Regions from separate parts of the Jeotgalibacillus malaysiensis genome, predicted to be linked through region 1. Evidence: riboswitches for the same ligand, from Rfam matches in the RefSeq annotation. Region 1 holds a riboswitch; the other holds the start of a gene.
The links. A riboswitch is a leader RNA that binds a small molecule or an ion and turns the genes downstream of it on or off. The one in region 1 is predicted to bind S-adenosylmethionine.
Positions count from the first base shown of each region.

Region 2: another riboswitch for S-adenosylmethionine. It lies ahead of LG330_RS13475 (methionine ABC transporter ATP-binding protein); the one in region 1 lies ahead of LG330_RS06300 (bifunctional homocysteine S-methyltransferase/methylenetetrahydrofolate reductase).

Region 1 is NZ_CP085252.1:1,136,188-1,141,049, forward strand. Features, by position in the region: gene LG330_RS06285 (potassium channel family protein) at 1-304, shown strand, start outside; gene LG330_RS06290 (SOS response-associated peptidase) at 334-975, opposite strand; gene LG330_RS06295 (DUF4352 domain-containing protein) at 1,125-1,658, shown strand; SAM riboswitch class I at 1,977-2,083, shown strand; gene LG330_RS06300 (bifunctional homocysteine S-methyltransferase/methylenetetrahydrofolate reductase) at 2,279-4,129, shown strand; gene metH (methionine synthase) at 4,077-4,862, shown strand, end outside.
Region 2 is NZ_CP085252.1:2,508,585-2,513,446, reverse strand. Features, by position in the region: gene LG330_RS13495 (arsenate reductase family protein) at 1-243, shown strand, start outside; gene gcvH (glycine cleavage system protein GcvH) at 327-710, shown strand; gene LG330_RS13485 (toprim domain-containing protein) at 968-1,324, shown strand; gene LG330_RS13480 (thioredoxin family protein) at 1,324-1,653, shown strand; SAM riboswitch class I at 1,749-1,851, shown strand; gene LG330_RS13475 (methionine ABC transporter ATP-binding protein) at 1,990-3,015, shown strand; gene LG330_RS13470 (methionine ABC transporter permease) at 3,008-3,676, shown strand; gene LG330_RS13465 (MetQ/NlpA family ABC transporter substrate-binding protein) at 3,719-4,564, shown strand.

The DNA.
Region 1 (4,862 bases):
CCGTCCTGAAAAGGATATGGCGCGCCGGATTGCCCACAGACTGGCATCCAAACATTTTATAGATTACGTCGAGCTGACTGAAGAGCATTCAATGGTTGAAATAAAAGCAACGCCCAAAATTATCGGTAAAACAATTGCCGCGTTAAATGTGAGAAACCGCTTCGGCTGCAACATCGTCGGGATCTATAGAAACCATGACATGATTGTATCGCCAAGCGGTGATGACCGTATTGAAAAAGAAGATGTGCTCATTGTGATCGGGGAAAACCGAAAGCTTCATCGTTTTGAGAAGCAGGGTGTCTGATGATTAACTAAAAAGATCCGGAATCTCTCCTATGAGGTTCCGGATCTTTTAAATCTTTCTCCTGATATTACTTCTGCTGTCAGTAGTTCACTTTTACAAGGCTTCAGCAGTTTTTTTAGAGAACCCTTATCTTCTTCAGGGTTGAGCCACTGATCAAAGTTGTTCCGCTCCAAAATCACAGGCATTCTATTATGAATATCAGCCATCAGATCATTCGGTTCAGTCGTTATAATCGTACAGCTTCTGATGATTTGATCGTCATAGCGCCATGATTCCCAAAGACCGGCAAATGTGATCGGATCCCCATCACGCCTTTTGATCTCAAAAGGCTGCTTTTCTTTTTCTGATTTTTTCCATTCGTAAAATGATGTTGCCGGAATCAGGCACCTTTTTGATTCAAATGCTTTTCGAAAGCTTGGCTTCTCAGCAACCGTTTCAGATCTTGCATTAAACGTTTTATAACCGATCTTTTCATCTTTTGCGAAAGGGGGAATGAGTCCCCATCTGAACGAGGCGGGATAACATTTTCCGTTTAACTGCACAACCGCTGCAGCCTGCTGACTCGGTGACAGATTCCGATTAGGTGAGTAGAGAAAATCCTCTCTCATTTCAAACTGATAATACTGCTGCAAATCATACATTGCTTCTACTAAAGAAAATCGTCCGCACATGCTTCATCTCTCCTTTACATGCATTCTAACAAAATATTGCGAAGATAGAGAAGATTACAACTTATTTCCTTTTAAAGGTAATTGGTTGATTTATTTCGATATACGAATCATACTGGAGTCCTACATACATATTCAGGAGGGTTTTCCATATGAAGAAATTTTGGTTAGTATCTGCAATGGCAGCGGCACTTATGCTTGCAGCCTGCTCAGATGATTCGTCAGAGCCTGCAGAAACTGAAGAAGCGACAACAGAAGAAGCTGCAGAAGAAACAGAAGAGTCGTCAACAGAAACGGAAGAAGCAGCTGAAGGAGAAAGCACTGAACCGGAGCTTTATCTCGTTGGGGATGAGGTAATATCAGGTGACCTGACAGTAACTGTTACTGATACAGGTGTTGCTGAACAGCTCGATGACACAAATCGTGTTTATGAAATCAAAATGACTGTAACAAACAACGGTGAAGAAGAGGTATCTTTATCGTCAGAAGACTTTACACTGACTGACCTGACAGATGAAGAAAAAACGGCTTATGGCGATGTATCTGAATGGACAATCGCTGCAGGAGAATCAGCTGAAGGCTCATTACAATATGAATCAGCAGCAGCAACTGCATTCAAACTTTTCGGCACAATCGGTGAAGAAGAAGTTGAATGGAGACTGCCTGGGATTACATCATTAGATTAAATCCTTTTCCGGGAATTAAAGAAGAAACTCTATCATATTTTTTAACAACTTAAGTGTAGTGGAGCGTAAGGCGGCGACTCCTGCGACAGGAAGGTCCTGGTGAGACCCCGGAAATGCGAAGCATTGAGGAGGCTCACCGGACCGGCCGCGGAAAGCGTCCGCCTGAAGCGCAGCGAAACGATTAAGAAGGCTCGAACAATTATGTTCAGCCTCTTTTTTATACCAAATCATCTACCTAAATGTATTTTAATCACTACTCCTATTGACATAACAGCCTTCTTTCTTGTAAAGTTGTCATAATTAATTGAATAGCGTGGATTCTTATCAAGAGAGGCGGAGGGAACAGGCCCGTTGAAACCTCAGCAACCTACACATATGTGAAAAGGTGCTAAATCCATCCTGCAATCATGCAGGGAAGATAAGAAGCTTAGTAGTCTAAAGCCTTCTTATCTATGCTGATAGAAGGCTTTTTTGTTGTCCAGCTACAGGCGCTAGCTCCTCGGGTCATAAGCCACGCATCGGTAAACGGGGAAGTTCACCCGTTTTCCGCTCCGCGTCTTATGCCTGTCGGAGCTGACCAAGCGCCTTCCGCATTTCGATACATCAGGAAGGGTGAAAAAATGAACTTACTCGAAGAAATGAAACAAAGAATTCTGATTGGTGATGGTGCGATGGGAACCCTCCTGTATTCATATGGTTCAGATCAGTGCTTTGAAGAGTTAAATCTGTCACATGCAGAACATATTCAGCAGATTCACCAGGCATACATCGATGCAGGTGCTGATGTAATACAGACGAATACCTACGGAGCGAATTATCATAAGCTTGAGCGCTACGGACTTGAGGAAAAGGTAAAAGAAATTAATACTGCTGCTGTCAAAAATGCTAAAGCTGCGGCGAAAGACAATACTTTCATTCTCGGTACAATCGGCGGGATCAGAAGCTTTCGTCCGCAATCCATTGACCTGAATGAAATCAAGCGGACATTTAGAGAACAGCTCTACTGTTTACTGTTAGAAGGAGTAGACGGGTTGTTATTTGAAACGTATTACGATTTTGAAGAGCTGGCGGCGGTCATTGAAATCGCCAGAAAAGAAACGGACCTGCCGATTATTGCGCATATTTCAGTTCAGGAGCCTGATGTGATGCAAAATGGTAAACCGGTTGCTGAAGCACTGCTTGAGCTTGAACAGCTTGGAGCTGATGTAGTCGGACTTAATTGCAGACAAGGCCCTTTCCACATGATTAAGTCTCTTGAACAGGTACCTCTTCCTGAGAAGGCTTATTTATCCTGTTATCCAAATGCGAGTCTGCCATCTTACTCAGAAGGCTCACTTCAGTACAGTAACAATGCTGAGTATTTTGGAGAGGTTGCACCTGCATTCAGAGAGCAGGGAGTCAGGCTCCTTGGAGGATGCTGCGGAACGACACCGGACCATGTAAGAGCATTCAGTCAGGCGCTTAAAGGACTTGCCCCGATTACTGAGAAAAGAGTGGAGAAGGCAGAAAAAATTGTGCTGCGCTCAAGACAGAAGGACCTTCCTGAGCCGCTCACTGATATTGTAAGAGAGCGGAAATCAGTCATTGTTGAACTGGACCCTCCGAAAAAGCTCTATACCGATAAATTTATAGAAGGTGCAAAAGCACTCAGTGAGGCCGGTGCGGATGCCGTTACACTTGCTGATAACTCACTTGCAAGCCCGCGTGTCTCCAATGAGTCACTAGGCTATCTGATTAAACAGCAGGGCGTCCGTCCGCTTGTTCACCTGACGTGCAGAGACCGTAACCTGATCGGGCTTCAAAGTCACCTGATGGGACTTCACACGCTGGGTCTGCATGACATTCTGGCTGTTACAGGGGACCCGACAAAGGTTGGGGATTTCCCTGGCGCAGCTTCAGTCTATGACGTATCCTCATTTGAGCTGATCGAAATGATTCAGCAGTTGAATAACGGCATGTCAATGTCAGGAAAAGATTTAGGTGAAAAAGCTTCATTTACAATCGGGGCTGCATTTAACCCAAATGTAAGGAGTGTAGAAAGGGCTGTACAGCGTCTGGAAAAGAAGATCTCAGCAGGCGCGGATTACTTTATGAGTCAACCGGTATTCTCTGAGGAAAAGCTGATTCAGACGGCTGAAGCAGTAAAGGATCTGGGGAAACCTGTATACATTGGCCTGATGCCGCTGACAAGCAGTAAAAATGCTGACTTCCTTCATAATGAAGTGCCGGGCATCAAATTAACTGATCAGGTAAGAGACCGGATGGCAGCAGTGTCCGGTGACCGTGAAAAATCATATCAGGAAGGGCTTGCGATTACGAAGTCACTGATTGATACGGCGCTTGATCTATTTAATGGCATCTATCTGATCACGCCATTTATGCGCTATGAAATGACAGCAGAACTAACACGCTATGCCAATGAGCAGGCGGCAAAGCGAGGAGGAAACCAACGTGCGCACATTATTCAATGAACAGCTTAAAAAAAGAATCCTGATTATGGACGGTGCAATGGGTACGATGCTTCAGGATGCTAATCTGACAGCAGAAGATTTTGGCGGTGAGGACCTTGAAGGGTGTAATGAAAACCTGAACCGCACGCGTCCTGACCTGCTTGAAACAATCCACGATGCCTATTTTGAAGCAGGCGCAGATATCGTGGAAACAAACACATTCGGCAGTATGAGCGTTGTCCTTGAAGAATATGATATCGCTTCTGAAGCCTATGAGCTCTCAAGACTTGGTGCTGAAATCGCTAAAAAATCAGCAGCTAAATGGTCAACAGAAGACCGTCCGCGTTTTGTTGCAGGCTCAATGGGACCTACGACTAAAACGTTAAGTGTTACTGGTGGGGCGACATTTGAACAGCTGAAAGATTCATATGCAGAACAGGCAAGAGGCTTAATTGACGGCGGAGCAGATCTCCTGCTGATTGAGACAAGTCAGGATTTATTAAATGTGAAAAGTGCATTTCTTGGAATTCAGGATGCCTTTAAGGTAACGGGCAAAGAATTGCCGTTGATGATCTCAGGGACGATTGAGCCGATGGGTACAACACTTGCTGGTCAGACGATCGACTCTTTTTATATCAGCGTTGAACATATGAACCCTGTATCAGTCGGATTGAACTGTGCAACAGGCCCTGAATTCATGCAGGATCATATCCGTTCACTTTCAGAGATCAATCAGTCATATGTCAGCTGTTAC
Region 2 (4,862 bases), 1.4 Mb from region 1:
AAAGAGGAACTTTCTGAGCTATATAAAAAGAGCGGGCTTGAGCTGAAAAAGTTTTTCAACACAAGCGGCGTAAAGTACCGCGAGCTTGGTCTGAAAGATAAGCTTACTGACATGTCAGATGATGAAAAGCTTGAACTGCTGGCTTCAGACGGTAAGCTGATCAAGCGTCCGCTGACAACTGACGGCAGTCAGGTAACAGTCGGATTCAAAGAACCTGAATTCGAGGAAAAATGGCAGGGCTAAATCAGAAACAATTCTTGTTTTCGGGCACCTGTTATGCCAATATGAAGTAGTATAGAAATCATTCATATGCGGAGGGAAAACACATGAGTTCACCAAAAGAATTACGTTATTCAGAAGAACACGAATGGGTAAAAGTTGAAGACGGTAAAGCACGAATTGGTATCACTGAATTCGCACAGTCAGAGCTTGGCGATATCGTATTCGTTGAGCTTCCGGAAGTAGGCGACGAGCTGCAGGCAGACGAGCCGTTTGGCAGCGTTGAATCTGTTAAAACAGTTTCAGAACTTTACGCACCAGTCAGCGGTAAAGTCGTTGAGGTGAACGAAGACCTTGAAGACAGCCCTGAATACGTTAACGAATCTCCATATGAAAAAGCTTGGATGGTCGTAGTGGAACTTTCTGATGACTCAGAAGTTGACGCACTGATGGATGCTGAAGCATATGACAAAATGACAGACGAAGACTGATTGAAGTGCCGTTCACCTGGTAGGGTGAGCGGTTTTTTTGTAACCGGCACAGTGGGGACGGAGTTGAGTGGTTCATTTTTGTAATCATTCTAAAAACGACACATTCAACTCCGTCCCGCCTGCGCCGCATAAATAATGGAAGTAACATCACCAGCCATCTCATTTACTTGCAATTATCCACAGTACAGGCGACAATTAAATCAGCAGCATACCATGTAAGAAAGCCGTGCGATCCTTAGGTGAGGGTGTGATGGGAAATGCAGTGCAAAAAGGTTATTATTGTTGAGGGTAAGTCTGATAAGCGCAAGGTTCAGCCGATTATTAGAGAGCCGGTTGATATCATTTGTACAAATGGTACAATCAGCCTGACGAAAATGGATGAACTGATTGATGAATTGTATGAAAAAGATGTTTATGTGCTTGTGGATGCGGATGATGCAGGTGAGAAGCTCAGAAAACAGTTTAAAAGAGAGATGCCTGAAGCGGATCATCTGTATATCGACAAAGCCTATCGTGAGGTCGCAACAGCTCCTGAGCAGCACCTGGCAGTCATTTTAGCCGGTGCGAACATTGATATTTATACTGAGTTTTTAGAAAAAAGGATGAATCTTTAATGATAAAAGAATGGACAATAGAAGATCTGGACCAGCGATTGAAGGAAAAAAAGCAGTCAGCGATGTATTTATACACCCCGATGTGCGGAACGTGTAAGCTTGCCGGTAAAATGCTTGAGGTAACGGCTGTGGCGATTCAGGATACTGAGATCGGAAAAGCTGACCTGAATTATGTTGAACCGCTGGCTGAGCGTTACCAGATCGAGAGTGTACCGTGTCTGCTGTTATTCAAGGATGGACAAATGGTCCGCAAAATATATAAATTTGAATCTGTACCAACGATTTTTGAAGCATTCGGAGAATTGTCAAGACAGCCGGCAAATCAGTAAATGTCCAATTTTGAAAAAAATTCGTTGACAGTAAATTTAAGAACATGATACGATTTGTCTCGTACTCTTAATGAATCTTAACTGAATACGCGTAACTCTTATCAAGAGCGGCGGAGGGAAGTGCCCTATGAAGCCCGGCAACCGACAGTTTACTGGAAAGGTGCCAAGTCACACAGGTTTAAACCTGGCAGATGAGAGAAAGCCGTTTAATTTTTGACGCCTTTCTGCTCATCACGCAGAGAGGCGTTTTTTATATATAAAGGGCTATTTAATGGCAGCACTTTAACTTCCTGCTTTAACGGGATAATAAGTTAATTTACGAAAGTGGGTGATGGTATGATTACCATCTCAGATGTGAAAAAAGTATTTAAAACAAAAAGCGGTTCACTGACTGCAGTTGACAAAGTTAACCTGAAAATTCAGGAAGGCGAAATCTTTGGCGTGATTGGCTACAGTGGTGCCGGTAAAAGTACATTAATCCGTATGCTGAATGGTCTTGAACAGCCGTCAGAAGGTAAGGTTGATATAAACGGTAAGCTGATTTCCTCTATCAAAGGAGGAGACTTACGCAAAGCGAGACAGAAAATCAGTATGATCTTTCAGCATTTTAATCTTCTTTGGTCAAGATCGGTGAGAGAGAATATCTCATTTCCTCTTGAAATCGCAGGCGTTCCAAAAGAGGAAAGATTAAAAAGAGTAGATGAGTTGATTGAACTCGTAGGACTTGAAGGGCGCGGGGATGCCTATCCATCTCAGCTCAGTGGCGGTCAGAAGCAGAGAGTAGGGATTGCAAGAGCGCTTGCAAATGACCCTGAAGTACTGCTTTGTGATGAGGCTACGTCAGCACTTGATCCTCAGACGACTGATTCAATCCTTGAACTGCTGGTTGATATCAACAAACGTCTCGGTTTGACCATTGTACTGATCACACATGAAATGCACGTGATCAGAAAGATTTGTCACCGCGTTGCTGTTATGGAAGGCGGGAAGGTTGTAGAGCTTGGAGATGTGCTTGACGTCTTTAAACAGCCGAAAGAAAATATCACAAAACGTTTCGTTCAGCAGGTAACGGAACCTGAAGAAACAAAAGATACAATTGAACATCTGCTGAAGGAATATCAGGACGGAAAAGTTGTCAAGCTGACGTTCGTTGGTGAATCAGCAGAGCAGCCGGTTGTCACTAACCTGATCCGTTCGTTTGATCTGCAGGTGAATATTCTGCAGGGAAAAATTTCTCAAACGCAAAATGGTGCATATGGATCCCTGTTTATACATTTACACGGGAAGTCCGACGAGCTGGCGCGTGCGATTGAATTTTTAGAAGCGGCAAGTGTTGGAGTGGAGGTGATGACACATGATTGAACAGATTTTTCCGAACGTTGACTGGCCGGTCATGTGGGAAGCAACTTATGAAACGATTTATATGACGGTCATTTCAGTTGTCATTACATTTATTCTTGGAATCGGTCTCGGCTTACTTTTATTCCTTACCTCTAAAGGGAACCTGTTGGAAAATAAAATTGCTTACACAATTACAACAGCAGTTGTGAATATTTTCAGGTCGATCCCCTTCATTATCCTGATCATTCTGCTCATCCCATTTACACGTTTTCTACTAGGGACGATCAGGGGAGCAGAGGCAGCACTACCGGCATTGATTATCGGTGCAGCACCTTTCTACGCACGTATGGTTGAGATTGCATTACGTGAGATTGATAAGGGCGTCATTGAGGCAGCAAGATCAATGGGGGCCAAAATAAGCACCATTATATTTAAAGTATTAATTCCGGAATCAATGCCAGCTCTGATCTCAGGAATTACTGTTACAGCCATTGCGCTGGTCGGTTATACGGCGATGGCTGGTGTCATCGGAGCAGGAGGACTTGGTAACCTGGCATTTCTTGACGGTTTCCAGAGGAGTCGTGATGACGTAGTACTCGCAGCAACAATCATCATTTTAGCAATCGTCTTCATCATTCAATTCCTTGGAGACTTCTTCACCAACAAACTGGATAAACGCTAATTTAGCTAATTATAAAAACACATTAAAGGGAGAGATTTAAACATGAAAAAATTCGTAGCAGGGACATTCGCAGTAACAAGTATTTTCGCACTGGCAGCTTGTGGTTCAGATAATTCAGAGGAAGGTATCGGTACAAGCGAAGATGGCGAGCCGGTTGAACTGAGAGTCGGCGCATCTAACGTGCCTCACGCTGAAATCCTTGAGCAGGCACAGCCGCTCCTTGAAGAAGAAGGCGTAGACCTTCAGATCGAAACGTATCAGGACTATATCCTGCCAAACCAGGATCTTGAATCAGGAGAAATTGATGCGAACTACTTCCAGCACATTCCATATCTTGAGTCACAGATCGCAGAACACGGCTATGACTTTGCAAACGCTGGCGGTATTCACATTGAGCCAATCGGCGTATATTCTCAGGAGCACGCTTCACTTGAAGACCTTCCTGATGGTGCAGAAATCTTAATGAGTAATTCAGTAGCTGACCACGGCCGTATCCTGACAATGCTTGAAGCACAGGGGCTGATCACACTTGATCCTGAAGTTGAAAAAACAGCAGCAGAAATTTCTGATATTCAGGACAACCCTAAAAACCTTCAATTTGAAGCAGATTATGAAGCAGCACTTCTTGTACAGCTATATGAAAACGGAGAAGGTGACGCTGTACTGATCAACTCTAACTACGCAATTGATGCTGGTATTAACCCGCTTGAGGATTCAATTGCCCTTGAAGATTCAGATTCACCTTATGTAAATGTGATTGCAGTTAACAGCGGTGAAGAAGAAAACGAAGCTGTTCAGAAGCTTGTAGAAGTATTAACTTCTGAAGAAATTCAGGATTTCATTCTTGAAGAATGGGGCGGCGCTGTCGTACCGGTTGACGCTGAATAATTGTTTGGTAACTGCTCAGTCTATGACTGGGCAGTTTTTTATATGGAGTGGAGGTTGCTGCAATTCATCTCTCTACTTATCGGTTTCCATCTCAAGCCTGCATTGCACGACGCCCTCTTAATGACCTTAAGTAACAAAAGCCAGCTTCCGAAGGACATGCAGGGCTGCTGCTTTTTGTCGCTATTTTGGCCGGAGTTGTAGCAATCACTTCTCAGGTTGTCGCAATACACCTGGGAAGTTTTCTGTTTTCACGCCTGAGATTGTAGTAATTCCGATATCCGGCTGTTATATTTACCAA